One region of the Janthinobacterium sp. 61 genome, then DNA from elsewhere that is predicted to be linked to it. Evidence: predicted binding sites of a transcription regulator. Region 1 holds the regulator's gene; each other region holds the start of a gene.
The links. Region 1 encodes FNR, which switches genes on or off when oxygen is low (the NO sensors DNR and NnrR bind a similar motif). Its sites were predicted from a motif close to TTGATNNNNATCAA; they were not measured.
Positions count from the first base shown of each region.

Region 2: CLU92_RS17075 (KamA family radical SAM protein) is a predicted target of FNR. The motif match lies at 2,406-2,419, and genes of this name have one in related genera.
Region 3: CLU92_RS01205 (universal stress protein) is a predicted target of FNR. The motif match lies at 1,756-1,769, and genes of this name have one in related genera.

Region 1 covers NZ_PJMQ01000001.1:4,397,570-4,402,304, forward strand. The annotation lists gene ccoP (cytochrome-c oxidase, cbb3-type subunit III) at 1-408, shown strand, start outside; gene ccoG (cytochrome c oxidase accessory protein CcoG) at 413-1,795, shown strand; gene CLU92_RS19915 (FixH family protein) at 1,850-2,374, shown strand; gene fnr (fumarate/nitrate reduction transcriptional regulator Fnr) at 2,378-3,136, opposite strand; gene CLU92_RS19925 (response regulator) at 3,376-4,735, shown strand, end outside.
Region 2 covers NZ_PJMQ01000001.1:3,748,737-3,753,471, reverse strand. The annotation lists gene CLU92_RS17090 (DNA-3-methyladenine glycosylase) at 1-43, shown strand, start outside; gene CLU92_RS17085 (methyl-accepting chemotaxis protein) at 40-1,749, opposite strand; gene CLU92_RS17080 (cache domain-containing protein) at 1,818-2,276, opposite strand; gene CLU92_RS17075 (KamA family radical SAM protein) at 2,553-3,917, shown strand; gene CLU92_RS17070 (nitrate/nitrite transporter) at 3,920-4,735, shown strand, end outside.
Region 3 covers NZ_PJMQ01000001.1:251,643-256,377, forward strand. The annotation lists gene CLU92_RS01195 (glycine zipper domain-containing protein) at 1-241, shown strand, start outside; gene CLU92_RS01200 (hypothetical protein) at 428-784, shown strand; gene CLU92_RS01205 (universal stress protein) at 806-1,672, opposite strand; gene phbB (acetoacetyl-CoA reductase) at 1,841-2,587, shown strand; gene CLU92_RS01215 (TraR/DksA family transcriptional regulator) at 2,803-3,216, opposite strand; gene CLU92_RS01220 (VOC family protein) at 3,295-3,714, opposite strand; gene CLU92_RS01225 (hypothetical protein) at 3,795-4,256, opposite strand; gene CLU92_RS01230 (hypothetical protein) at 4,241-4,735, opposite strand, start outside.

The DNA.
Region 1 (4,735 bases):
GAACCCGACATCATCAAGACCACCATCATGCATGGCCGCAATGGGCAAATGCCACCGATGGGCGCCGCCCTGGGCTCCGAAAAGGATGTCGAGAACGTGGCCCATTATGTGCTGAGCCTATCCGGCTCGACCTCGGATCCCGTCAAATCCGTGCTGGGCAAGGCCAAGTTCGGCGCCTGCATGGCCTGTCACGGCGCCGATGCGAAGGGTAACCAGATGCTCGGTTCGCCTAACCTGACGGACAAGATCTGGCTGTATGGCGGCAGTGCCGATACCATCATGGAAACCATCCGCAAGGGACGCAACAACACCATGCCGGCCTTCAGCGATTTCCTCGGCGAGTCCAAGGTACACGTGCTGTCGGCGTATGTCTGGAGCCTGTCGAATCCCCAGACGCCCGTGAAATGACGTAATGGAACCTCAAGTCATCAAGATGTATGCGGCCCGCGAGCAAATCTACCCTCGCGAGGCCAAAGGACGCTACGCTACCTGGCGATGGGTATGCGTATGGCTTACCCAGCTGGCGTTCTACGGCTTGCCGTGGTTGACCTGGAATGGCAGGCAAGCCCTGCTGTTCGATTTGACCACGCGCAAGTTCTACATTTTCGGCGTCGTGCTGTGGCCCCAGGATTTCATCTATCTGGCGGCCCTGCTGATCATCTGTGCGTATTTGTTGTTCCTCGTCACGGCCATCGCCGGGCGGGTGTGGTGCGGGTTCTCTTGCCCGCAAACGGTATACACGGAAATCTTCCTGTGGGTCGAACGCCGCATCGAGGGCACGCGCAGCGCGCGCATGGCCCTCGACAAGCAGGGACCCTCCGTGCGCAAGGCTTTCAAGAAAACGGCCAAGCACCTGGCATGGGGCGCCATCGCCCTGTGGACGGGCTTTACCTTTGTCGGCTATTTCACGCCGATCAAGGAACTGGCGCGCGAGGTGACCACCCTCAATTTCGGTCCCTGGGAATGGTTCTGGGTCTTGTTCTACAGCCTGGCAACCTACGGCAACGCGGGCTGGCTGCGCGAGCAGGTGTGCAAATACATGTGCCCCTACGCGCGCTTCCAGAGCGCCATGTTTGACCAGGACACCCTGATCATCACTTACGATGCCAAGCGCGGCGAACCGCGTGGCGCCATCAGCAAGAAGGCCGGCAACAACGACAAGCTGGGCGACTGCATCGACTGCACCCTGTGCGTACAAGTGTGTCCGACCGGCATCGATATCCGCAACGGCCTGCAGTATGAATGCATCGGCTGCGCCGCCTGCGTCGACGCCTGCAACAGCGTGATGGACAAGGTCGACCGGCCGCGGGGACTGGTACGCTACAGTACCGACCATGCGATGGAAAACAACTTCAGTTCGAAGCAGATCCGCCAGCGCGCCATGCGCCCGCGCGTGCTGATCTACACTTCCATCCTGGCCCTGATCATCATCGCCGTGTGTACCTCGCTGGCCCTGCGCACGCCCCTGAAAATGGACGTGATCCGCGACCGCGGTTCGATGGGACGCGAAGTGGAAGACGGCATGATCGAAAACGTTTACCGCTTGCAGATCATGAACACCTCGGAGCAAACCCAGCATTTTAAAATCAGCGCTTCCGGCTTGCCGGGCCTGACCTTGCTGACGCGCGAAGAAGTAACCTTGCAGCCGACGGAAACGCTGGGCTGGCCGATCCGCCTGCGCGTGCCGCACGGCGTGGGCGAGAAGGGCTCGAACAAGATTGCGATCGAATTGCACTCGCTGGACGACCCATCGTTGCATGTGCGTGAAAGCGCGGTATTCATCGTACCGCGCTAATGTAGGAAGGCCAGTCCCCGGATGGGGATTGGCCGATTAAACAGGAGAAATATCATGTCCGACAGTCTCAAGCTGCAAGCCCCCGTTGCCCCGTGGTACAAGCATCGCTGGCCATGGCTGCTGATGATCGGTCCCGGCCTGTCCGTGGTCGTCGGCAGCTTCATGGGCTATATCGCGTTTACGCAGCCTGATGCGCTGGTGGTGGGCGATTACTACAAGCAGGGAAAGGCGATCAACCAGGACTTGCGGCGCGATACTGTCGCCAGCGACCTGGCGATGGATACCAGCCTGTCGTATGACGTGGCGTCAGCGCGCCTCAGTGGCTCCGTGCACAGCTTCGGCAAGGCTTACCAGGGTCCGCTGCAGCTGCATCTGGCGCATGCGACCTTGCCGGAAAAAGATATCAAGCTGCTGGTGCAGCCCGATGCGGCGGGCAACTTCTCGGTAGCGCTGCCGATGCTCGAGCGCAGCCGCTGGCAAGTGCTGGTGGAAAACGACAAACGCGAGTGGCGCCTGTCCGGCATCTGGACCTGGCCGCTGCAGCGCAGCATCGCGCTGCACGCGGATGAAGAGCTGTAAGACTTACTTGCAGACGTCCGTACCGGCCGTAATGGCCTTCAACTTGGCCGGCTGCAAGATCTCGATCTCGCGGTTGGAGACGCGCAGCCAGCCTTCCTTCTTGAATTTCGACAATAAGCGGCTGACGCTTTCGATGGTCAGGCCCAGGTAGTTGCCGATTTCCTCGCGCGACATGCGCAGCTGGAAATTGCTGCCCGAATAGCCGCGCGCCTCATAGCGCGAGGCCAGGTTGACGATGAAGGCGGCAAAGCGCTGTGTCGCCTGCATATTGCCCAGCAACAGCATGACGCTTTGCTCGCGCGTGATTTCCTGGCTCATCATCCGGTGGAAATGGCGCAGCAGGGTAGGCATACTGCCCAGCAATTGTTCCAGGCTGGAAAACGGGATTTCACACACTTCGCTGTCTTCCAGCGCCACCGCATTACAGTGGTGGCGGTCGGCGCTGATGGCGTCCATGCCCAGCAGTTCTCCTGCCATCTGGAAGCCCGTCACCTGCTCTTCGCCACCCGGATTGATCTGGTACGTCTTGAAGTGCCCCAGGCGGATCGCGTACAGGTTCTGGAACGAGTCGCCGATGCGGAACAGCGAGGCGCCGCGCACGATCTTGCGGCGGCGACCGATGATCTGATCCAGCCTGTCCATGTCGCCCACATCGAGGCCCATCGGCAGGCACAATTGATGCATGCTGCAGGTCGAGCATCGCGCACGCAACGCTTCCACGGTCACTGTGGGCAAGGTGGGAGTGAGGAGCGCTTCAGTCATGTCGGTACCTTTTAGAAAATGCAATACCGAGTTTACTGCATACACGGTTGCCGTGTGCCAATTTCACCGCAATTGCGCTGAATAAACGACGTTCTGACTTTAATTATATGGCAACATCGTCAAAAGCCCTTGCAGCGAGGGCAATTTGCGCGGCACCGCTTGCCAAGTTGATGTATTGATAGGAAAATTCCTGACAGCATTATCTGCCGCCTGTGCCGCCCGGTACTGAAAAGGAAATCATGAAGCCTCTCGGCATCAAAGCAAAAGTCGCCTTGGCCACCAGCCTGACCTCGATCGCCATGATCGCACTGGTCACCATGATCCAGTTGCAGCACATGCGCGCTGACTTCACGCGAGTACTGCTGAGCCAGCAATCTGCCCTGATCACCCGCACCGCCGCCGAGCTCGACGACAAGCTGGGCATGCTGCTGCAAATCGTCACCCTGACGGCCAGGCAGCAGCCGCCGGAATTGATCGCCCAACCCGCCAAGCTGCGCGAATACTATGCGCGCCGCTCGATGCTGGTGCTGTTCGACGACGTGCTGGTGCTCGATGCGCAAGGCGCCATCGTGGCCGACATGCCGCTGGTCACGGGCCGCGCCGGCATCAACGTTGCCGAGCGCGAGTATTTCCAGACCGTCCTGCGTACACGTCAGCCCATGATCACCGAGCCGATGCTGGGCAAATCGAGCGGCATGCCCATCGTGCAGATGGTGGCGCCCGTGCTCACCGCCGATGGCCAGGTGGCCGGTGTGGTGATCGGCGTGCTGCGCCTGTACAAGGACAACCTGCTGGGGCGCCTGCGCTCGGAAAAGATCGGCAAGAGCGGCTATTACTTCATTCTCACGCGCGGCGCCGTGCCGCGCTACGTGCTGCACCCCGATACCAGCCGTTTGCTGCAGCCGCGCCAGCCGAACGCCAACCTGACGACCACCCAGATGCTGAAGGACGATGGCGAAGGCAGCATGGTCAGCACCAACAGCCGCGGCATCACGGCCGTCAACAGCTTCAAGCGCCTGAAATCGGTGAACTGGCTGCTGGCCGCCTCGCTACCCATCGAGGACGCCTTCGAACCGTTTGATGGCGTGCTGTACCGGCTGGTGCTGTGGAGCATCCTCGCTTCGCTGCTGGCCGCTTTTGTTCTGGGCTGGGTTACCGTGCGCCTGCTGTCGCCGCTGGTGCGCCTGCGCGATACCCTGCTGGCCCTGCGCACCAGCGGCAGCCGCTTCACGCCCGTGCCAGTGCAGCAGCGCGACGAGATCGGCGAACTGACGGAGGCGTTCAACGGCCTGATGTGCGAACGCGACCGCCTGCAGCAGGAACTCGAATCGCGCGCGGCGGAACTGGAACTGGAGCGCGACCGGGCCGAGGCGGCCAACCGGGCGAAGAGCGACTTCGTGGCCAACATGAGCCATGAAATCCGCACGCCCCTCAATGCCGTGCTGGGCATGGTCTATTTGCTGGGCAATACCAGGCTCGACACGGAACAGCGCAAGTATCTGACCATGGTGCGCGTGGCGGGCCAGTCGCTGCTGGGCATCCTCAACGACGTGCTCGATTATTCGAAGATCGAAGCGCGCCGCATGGAATTGTCGCCCG
Region 2 (4,735 bases), 650 kb from region 1:
TTCGCGCTACCTGAGCAAGCCCATGCGCACACCTGCCAGTTAATCGCGCATCTGGCCACGCTGGCGCTGCGGCGCATCCTTGGCGCCGCGCAGGCCGGGCATGCTTCGCAGCGGGCTGTGCACAGCGCGTCTGTCCTGGCCCGGTTTCCTGGCCGGATTCAGGAAGACTTCATCGTCTACGCTGGCGGGCGTCGTTGGCGTGGCGTTATCCAGGGTAAAGACGCTGACTGCCGCCGACAATTTGACGGCCTGGTCCTGCAAACTGGCTGCCGCCGCTGCCGCCTGTTCCACCAGGGCCGCATTGTGCTGCGTGACGTCATCCATTTGCGTGACGGCCTGGTTGACTTCCGTGATGCCCGACGCCTGCTCGGCGCTGGCCTGTTTTACGCGCTGGATGATGTCATGGACTTGCTGCACCGAGGCGACGATGGCGCCCATGCTGTCGCCCGCTTGCTGCACGGCCACGCTGCCGCCATCGATGGTCGTGACGGATGTGGCGATCAGTGTCTTGATTTCCCTGGCGGCCAGCGCCGAGCGTTGCGCCAGGGTGCGCACTTCGGACGCCACCACGGCAAAGCCGCGGCCTTGTTCGCCCGCGCGCGCCGCTTCCACCGCCGCATTTAGCGCGAGGATGTTGGTCTGGAAAGAAATGCCGTCGATCACGCCGATAATATCCACAATCTGGCGCGAATTGGCGCGTATCGTCGCCATCGTCGTCACCGCTTGCTGCATCGATACTCCCCCGTGTACGGCCAGGGTGGACGCTTGCCCCGCCAGCTCGCAAGCGAGCTGGGCGTTGGCGGCGTTGTCATTGACGGCTTGCGTCAGCGCTTCCATGGCGCTTGACGTTTCTTCCAGCGCACTGGCTTGCAGTTCCGTGCGCGCCGATAAATCCAGATTGCCGGCGGCAATTTCGCGCGAGGCCGCGTCGATCGATTGCACGGCGCCCCTGATGGTACGCAAGGTCTGGTTCAGGTGGGCGATGGCCTGGTCCAGCACGCGCGACGTGGCGGCGATCTCGTCATTGCCCTGCTTGGGCGCACCGGACATCAGCTTGCCCGCCGCCAAGTCTTGCACCGCGTCGGCGATGCTGCGGATTTCCACCAGCATGGCGCGCCGCACCAGCATGGTCACCACGATGGAGACCAGGATGGAGAGCAGAACGGTCAGCAGCAGGCTCCAGCCCAGGCTGCGAAACTCGGCGCTGGCCGTCGCATGGGCCTGGCGGCTGAGCGTCGTTTCCAGGGCAGACAGCTGCGCCAGCTGCGTATTGAACTGGCCGAATTGCGTTTCCGCCTTGAGCATGGAATTGGTGGCGATCGACTGATCCATCTGCGCCATTTCCATGGTTTCCAGTACAGCCTTGCGATAGCCGGCCAGGGCCGTGATGGCGGCATCGACCAGGGTGCGCTCGGCGCCCGTGGCCATGGCGCGCAGCGAGGCCAGCTGGGTGCCGATGGCCGCGTGGCGCGCCTTGATCTGTTGTTCCAGCGCGTCGATGCGGGCTTTGGCGAAGCTGCCATTCGTCCATGACAGCAACTGGTACATATTGCCGTGCACCTGCTTGGCCTCGCCTAGTATGTCGGCGGCCGCCTTCAAATGCGTGATGCGCACGCGCACCATGTTTTCCAGCGATGTATTTTGCCGCACCATGCCATACCAGGCACCGGTCGAGCTGAGTATCAGCAGCAGCAAGACCAGGGCGGGCGCCAGCAATAATTTTGGTCCGATGCGTAATGTATTGAGCATGCTTGACTCCTGGCGATGGCTGTTCCAAGCGCTGGCGGCGCACGGCGTTCGTGCGCGCAGTCCCGGTTCTATTTCTTGTAGATGCCCGCTTCCAGCACCACATCGTTGACGCGCAGGATATATGTGGTCTTTGGCTCGATCTTGCCGCTGACGGGGTTCTTGTACTGGTAGTCGACCCAGCCCTTGCCCTGCTTTTGCGCCAGTTCAATGATTTCACGGCGATATTTCTTGCCATTCGCGTCAGGCACGTCCGTCAAATCCTTGCCCACGATGGAAGCATTGATGGGGTGGGCGAGCACGATGCCCGTCTTGATGTCGCGCATGTCCACATACAGCGAGCCTTGCACGAAGTCGGGGTCTTTCGCCGTGATTTTCTTCATCATCTCTTCTTTGCCATGCGCCTTCATGAAGGCGGCGCCCCGTTCGGCCATGGCGATGGCGTCTTTTTCCGTTGCTTCGACGGCGGCATTGACGCTGCCGCCGGCAAATGCCAGGCACAGCAGGCTACCCGTGAATAAGCGTTTCATGACAGCTCCTTGTGATGTCGAGGGATGTGTTGCCAAGCCGTAATTTACGTCGTCGAGGGCCCCATCAAATTGCGATGGAACAAACTAAAGAGTTGCTTGTAGGCAGCGAGCCAGGTATCGGCATGCTTGTTGATATGTGGCAATTTGGTTCTGTATGGCAAGAATTATCATGACTTTCACAGCATGCCGAGCAGGCGTTGCCTGAGGGGGCTGCAATTGACCGATATAGGGCCAATTTCATGAAAGTTATCGCTATTTATAGGCAAGGAGACTATCGTGTCCGCACTCATTACCGAGCCGTTTCCACCCAAGTTCAAGCCGTACACGCGGCAAACCATACATCAGGCGCGGCAGTGGAAATGGCTGCCGGAAGAGCAGCGTGTCGCCGTGCAAGTGGTCTCGCACGTCTTGCCGTTTCGCACCAATGCCTATGTGCTCGACCAGCTGATCGACTGGAACAATATTCCTGATGATCCCATCTACCGCCTCGTTTTCCCCCACCGCGACATGCTGCCACCCGAGCAGTACGCCCACTTGCGCGATCTGGTGCTGGTGCAGCGCGACAAGGCCGCCATCGATGCCTATGTGCATGGTATCCGCCTGGGCATGAATCCCCATCCGGCAGGGCAGATGACGCATAACGTGCCGAAAATCAACGATGCACCCGTGCGCGGCCTGCAGCATAAATATGCGCAAACGGTGCTATTTTTCCCCAGCGCGGGCCAGACGTGCCACGCGTATTGCACCTTCTGCTTCCGCTGGCCCCAGTTCGTCGGCATGGACGACATGAAGTTCGATGCGCGCGAATCGCATGAGCTGGCCGCCTACCTGAAAATGCATCCGGAAGTGACGGATGTGCTGATCACGGGCGGCGACCCGATGATCATGAATACGCGCCAACTGGCAGCCTACCTGGAGCCGCTGCTGGAGCCGGGCCTGGAGCACATCCAGAACATCCGCATCGGCACAAAGGCAGTGGCGTATTGGCCGCAGCGCTTTGTCTCCGACCGCGATGCGGACGATTTGCTGCGCCTGTTCGAGCGCATCGTCAAGGCGGGCAAGAACCTGGCCGTGATGGGCCATTACAGCCATGCCGTGGAATTGCGCCAGGACATCGCGCAACAAGCGGTGAAACGCATCGTCTCCACGGGCGCCACCTTGCGCATGCAGGGGCCGCTGATCCGCCACATCAATGAAGACCCGGCTAGCTGGGCGGAGCTGTGGCAGACGGGCACGCGCCTGGGAGCGATTCCGTATTACATGTTTGTCGAACGGGACACGGGGCCGCGCGGCTATTTCGAGTTGCCCTTGGCGAAGGCGCATGAAATTTTCCAGGCCGCTTACCAGATGGTGTCAGGCCTGTCGCGCACGGTGCGCGGCCCGTCCATGAGTGCCTTTCACGGCAAGGTCGTCATCGATGGCATCGTCACCATCAACGGCGAAAAACTGTTTGCCCTGCAATTCTTGCAGGCGCGCAATCCGGATTGGGTGCGCCGGCCGTTTTATGCCAAGTTCGATGCGGAAGCGACGTGGATGGACGATTTAAAGCCCGCGTTCGGCCACGCCAGGTTTTTCTTTGAAACGGATGAGCCTATGCCGCAGTTGCCGCATAAAATCATCCGCCTGGCACAGGCCGCCTGAGCATGCACGGCGCCGACGCGTCTTCCCGTTCCGGCGTGGCCGTGTTTTGTCTGGTGTTCCTGCCGTTTGCGCTCGGTCATTACCTGTCGTGCCTGCTGCGCGGCGTCAATGCCGTTCTGACGGCGGAATTGCTGGCCTCTGTCGCCCTGACGCCAGCGCAACTGGGCCTGCTGACCAGCGTCTTTTTTCTCGCCTTTGCGCTGGTGCAACTGCCGATCGGCATGGCGCTCGACCGTTACGGCCCCCGCACGGTGCAACTGGGGCTGCTGGCGCTGGCGGCCCTGGGCGTGTGGCTGTTCAGCCGGGGCCACAGCTTTGCCGAGCTGATTTTGGCACGGGCTGTTATGGGGGCGGGCCTGGGCGGCTGTTTCATGGCCGCCGTGAAGGCGATCTCATGCGCCATCGCGCCATCTCGCCTGCCTTCCGTGCACGGCTACCTGATCGCCGTAGGCGGCCTGGGCGCGGCCACGGCCACCATGCCCGTCAAGCTGGCCTTGCATTACACGGACTGGCGCGGCGTATTCCTGGGCCTGGCGCTGGCGGCGCTGGCCATCGGTGTGCTGATCCGCCTGCTGTCGCCGGCCATGCCCGGCCGCGCCCCCACGCACACGGTGAGCAAGGTCAGTGCCTGGAATGTGTACCGCGACGTGGCCTTTCGCCGCACCATCGCGCTGATCCTGCTGCCGCACGCGGTGTTCTTTGGCGTGCAGGGCTTATGGATCGGGCGCTGGCTGGCCGATGTGGGTGGCCTGTCCGATGACAGCGTGGCGTATCTGTTGTACCTGGGCATGGCGTCCGTCATCTTTGGCGCCATCGGC
Region 3 (4,735 bases), 4.1 Mb from region 1:
TAAAATGAAGGAGGCGGGCGAATCCGAGAAGCATGGCGACAAGAACGGCGAAAACCGCCGCCAGCCACGCCATCCGGGCATGCTGATTGCCGTGGCACTGGGCGGCCTCGACGAGCGCGAACGGGCGCTCGAGGTGATGCACCGGCTGGGCGCCGAGCATATCGAGGAAGCGGAAGGCACGATTGCCAATGGCGACTGGTACGACTTTGATCCGCTCAGCATTCCCGTGCTGGTGGCGTGAGCCTGCGCACCAGCCGTGCAATATGCTTAAATGCCGCGCCGTACGAATTTTAGGTATGATCCTTGTTAGTATTGGTAATCAATGCCGACAGGGATAGTTTCCGCGCGCCCGTAGTGACACTGGACCAAGGTGACTGCCTGTAGTACTTGCCTCGCATGCTAACGAGTATGAATAGGAGGTCGCGTCATGACACAGGCATGGTTCATTCTGACACGGGCCGATGGGCGCGACATCTGCGCGCCCTCGCCGGCACAGCTGGCCGATGCGCTGGCCGAAGTCTACCGCGGCGGCGTCACGCCGGACGGTAGTCCGGCCGCTGTCTTGTTACGCTTTGGCTACGACGACGGCTTGATGTATCAGGTCGAGGTCGCTAGCGGAGGCGAAGTTACTTTCGAGGAATGGTCGGACCGCGATTGCGAAATCGCCCTGGCCAGTCCGCGCCATATGTCAGCCCTGCCGCAGGACGCCGCTCTGCAGCTGTGGCAGTGGCTGACGCAGCGCCAGGTGGCGAAGATCCGCAGCCAGCCCTGGCAGGGCGGTTAGCCCTGCCGTCTCTCCCAAGGCCTAGTGCGCCATCAGCACGGGGATCGTCATGCTTTGCAGTATCGTGCGCGTGACGCCGCCCAGGATGGTCTCGCGCAAGCGCGAATGGCCATACGCTCCCATCACCAGCAAATCGGCCGACAGGTCGGCCGCCTGCGACAGCAGCGCTTCGCCGATATCGCCGCGCCGCACGCCACCGCCATCGAGCAAATGCAGGCGCGCCTCCACGCCGTGCCGCGCCAGGTAGTGCGTCAGCTCGGCGCCCGGCTGTTCGCCATGCTCGGTGGCATGCACCTGGGCATCGAAGATGGCTACGTGGACTTGCCCCGCGCGCTGCAGCAGGGGCAGGGCGGCGCTCACTGCGCGGCTCGCTTCCTTGCTGGCATTCCAGGAAATGAGCACATTGCGCGCGGCCGCCGGCGGCGCCAGCAGGGGAAGCGGCGGCGCATACGGCACGATCAGCACGGGGCGGCCCGAATGCAGCAGCACATAGGCGGGAAAGTCGCGCATCACGGACGGCGATTTATCCTTGGCATTGTATTGGCTGATGACGACCAGGTCCGCATAGCGGGCCAGCTGGCTGATGCCGCCCGCCGCCTCGTCGTCGAGCACGCGCTGTTCGAACGAGGCGACGCCGGCCGCGCGCACCTGTTGTTCGAAACCGTCGAGGGCGCGCGTGGCCCGTTCGCGCAGGAAATTGAGGTGCAAGCTCAGGTTCGGGTCGGCATCGAGGTCGGGCTGGTTCTGGTACAGCAGGCGCGACACGCCCGTCAGCGCTACGCCCGTCAGGTGGCCGCCGCAAGCTTGGGCGATGCTGGCGGCCGTTTCGATGCGGGCTGCGCGCCCGGCGCTGTCGTCGATGTGGAGCAATACGGTCTTATACGTCATGGCCTGGCCTCTCGCTGTGCAGTAGTGGCCATTCTGGCACAATCCGGGGTGCCGGCCGCGCACGACTGCATCAGGCTGAGCACTTGATCTGGCGCAAAGCTGGCGATAAGAACTGCTCCTACACTTGATCCCACGCAGAATAACCATAACAAGCGGGGAGGGACAGCAATGAGGGAACAGAAGGTAGCGCTGGTCACAGGCGGCATGGGTGGGCTGGGCACGGCCTTGTGCCGCCGGCTGTATGCGGCGGGCTTTGCCGTCGTGGCGGCGCACACGCCTGGCAATGCGCGCGTCGGAAGCTGGCTCGACGAGCAACAGGCGCAGCAGTATTATTTTCATCCCTTGCCGCTCGACGTGAGCGATTTCGATGCCTGCAGCGTAGCCGTGGCAGGCGTGCTGGCGCAGTTTGGCCGCATCGACGTGCTGGTCAACAACGCCGGCATCACGCGCGACCAGAGCATGCGCAAGATGGAATTGCCGCACTGGGCCGAGGTCATGCGCACCAATCTCGACAGCCTGTTCAACATGAGCAAGCAGGTGCTCGAACCGATGCTGGCCAAGCGCTGGGGCCGCATCATCAATATCTCGTCCGTGAATGGCCAGAAGGGCGCATTTGGCCAGTGCAACTACGCGGCCGCCAAGGCGGGCGTGCATGGCTTCAGCAAGGCGCTGGCGCTGGAAGTGGCGCGCCACGGCATCACCGTCAACACGGTCTCGCCCGGCTACCTGCGCACGCAGATGGTGACGGCCGTGCCAGCCGATATCCTGGAAACGAAGATTTTGCCGCAAATTCCCCTGGGTCGCCTGGGCGAACCGGACGAGGTGGCGGCCCTGGTGGCCTACCTGGCGTCGGACGAGGCGGCGTTCGTCACGGGCGCAAACATCGCCATCAATGGCGGACAGCACATGAGTTAATCAAGCCGAGTCAAGCAAGTTGAGTCAAGCAAGCTGAGTCAAGCAAGCTGAGTCAGGCGAGCTGAGTCAGGCAAGCGTGCAGCTTGCAGCAGGGCAATGGCAGTAGAGGAGACCCGTCCACCCAGCCGGCACACAGACGCTGGCGGACAGACGGATGGCAGTTGCTAGACAACAGGGGGCAGGGTAGTGATGCCTTGCCCTTTGTTGTTGCGCAGTCATGGTGGCGAGCGCTGGGCTTTTTCCAGCCGTGTCTGGCAATCGATGCACAGGAGCGCCTCGGGGCGCGCATTCAGACGCGACAGGCCAATGGCTTCGCCGCAGTTGTCGCACAGGCCGTAGCTGCCATCGGCAACCTTGACCAGTGCGTGCTTGATGATGGCCAGCTGTGCCTGATTGTGCTCGGCCGCTTCGCTGACGAGGTCGTTCAAGGTGCGCACGCTGGCGTTGTCGGCCGGCGAGGCTTCGATTTCATTGAGCAGCGAGGCGCGCGCATCCGCTTCGGCCGCTTCGTTCTCTATCTGTTCCAGCAACGCCAGCTTGCGTTGCTCCAGCACGCCTTGCAGGTGCTGCAGCTGGTCTTGCGGCAATCCATTCATGGTCATCACCCGGTAAGAGCTTATTGTCATCATGGTAATCCAAGATTGGCAGCTCTGCTTGCGCCACTACCTGCGCCGCGTTTGACGCGACGCAGGCAGGCATGGGCCGTTCTAAGCTGGGTCCTTCAGGCAGTTGACCATCCAGGCGACGCCGAACTGGTCTTTCAGCATGCCGAAGCGCTTGGCCCAGAATGTTTCCTCCAGCGGCATCTGGATATTGCCGTCCCGCGCTAGCGCGTTGAAGGCCTGTTCCGCTTCCTCGGGCGTGTCGAGGGTCAGGCAGACGGCGCTGCCGCTCATGCCCTTGGCGCCATCTTCGGTACATCCACCGTCCGAGCCCATCAGCATGGTGGGACCCAACTGCACGGAGCCGTGCATGATCTTGTCGTACCAGTCTTCCTTGACTTGGTCCTGGGCTGGCGAGCCCCGATACGGCATCAGGTACAGCCTGTCGCCATGCAGGTGCTGGCGGTAGTATTCCAGCGCTTGCGCGCAATTTCCATTGAATTGCAAATACGGTTCGATACGCATATTGGCCTCCTCTGGTTGGCCCGCCGACACGATTGCCAGGCCGGGACGTCCCAGTATAGGCGCTCGCCGGCCAAATTCAATCAGTCCGGCGCCATCTCCTGCAACCGCTCACGTACCTTGCCCAGGGTGCCGAGGATGCGCTCGGGATTGCCGGCGAGGACGGCGCTGCCCAGGTGCAACAAGCTCGTCGCCAGGCTGATCCAGTGCCGCACGTCGTCGTTGCGGGCGATACGCAGGCGCACCGTGTCGAGCAGGCCGCTGAGGTGGCGCTGCGCCGTTTCCAGGCCGGCCACCGTATGCCCGGCGGCATCGGCATACAGCTGGTTGGCTTGCTGGCGCAGTGCCACTTCCAGGGCGAAGACGGCCTGTGCCTGGCTGTGGCTGATACCGTTTTCTCCCTGGCTGGCGCGCTTGCGGATGGCGCGCATGACGGCACCATGCAGGGTGATGGCCGCCTGCGACAGGCTATCGGCCAGTTGCTCGACGCGCATGGCGCTGCTGAGAGCCGCTTCGCGTCGTTCGCTGCTTAGCGATCCGTCCATCGTGCCTCCGTGGTGGTGAGGGCGGCAGCGAGCTGGGCGTGTTCGCGCCCCAGTGCCGCCAGTTTCCGGCGCGCCAGCGTATGGCGCAGGCCAATCAGGCGATATTCCTCGGCTTTGCTTTGCTGCATGTTTTTCGCCAGCACGGCCAGCAGGCGCTGCTGCGGCGTGTCGGCATACGCGATGTCCACGTCCAGCAAGCCGAGCACGATGTCGCGCTCGTTATCACCGCTTTTGTCGTACAGCAGCAGCAAGTTGTCGAGCGCGGCCAGCAGGGCTTGCAGCGGCGCGTCGCCGTCGTGCAGCACTTGTGCCAGGTGCGCCTGCTGGCTGGCCGCGCCGCCAAGGCGCGATAGTTGCTGCAGCAACAGGGTGTAGGCGCTGACATGGCGGTCGTCGATGCCGCTGCCAGGCCAGGCGCGGATGGCGGCGCCAGCACCAGCCAGTTCGGGCTGCACGTCATACGCATCGGCTTGCGCCAG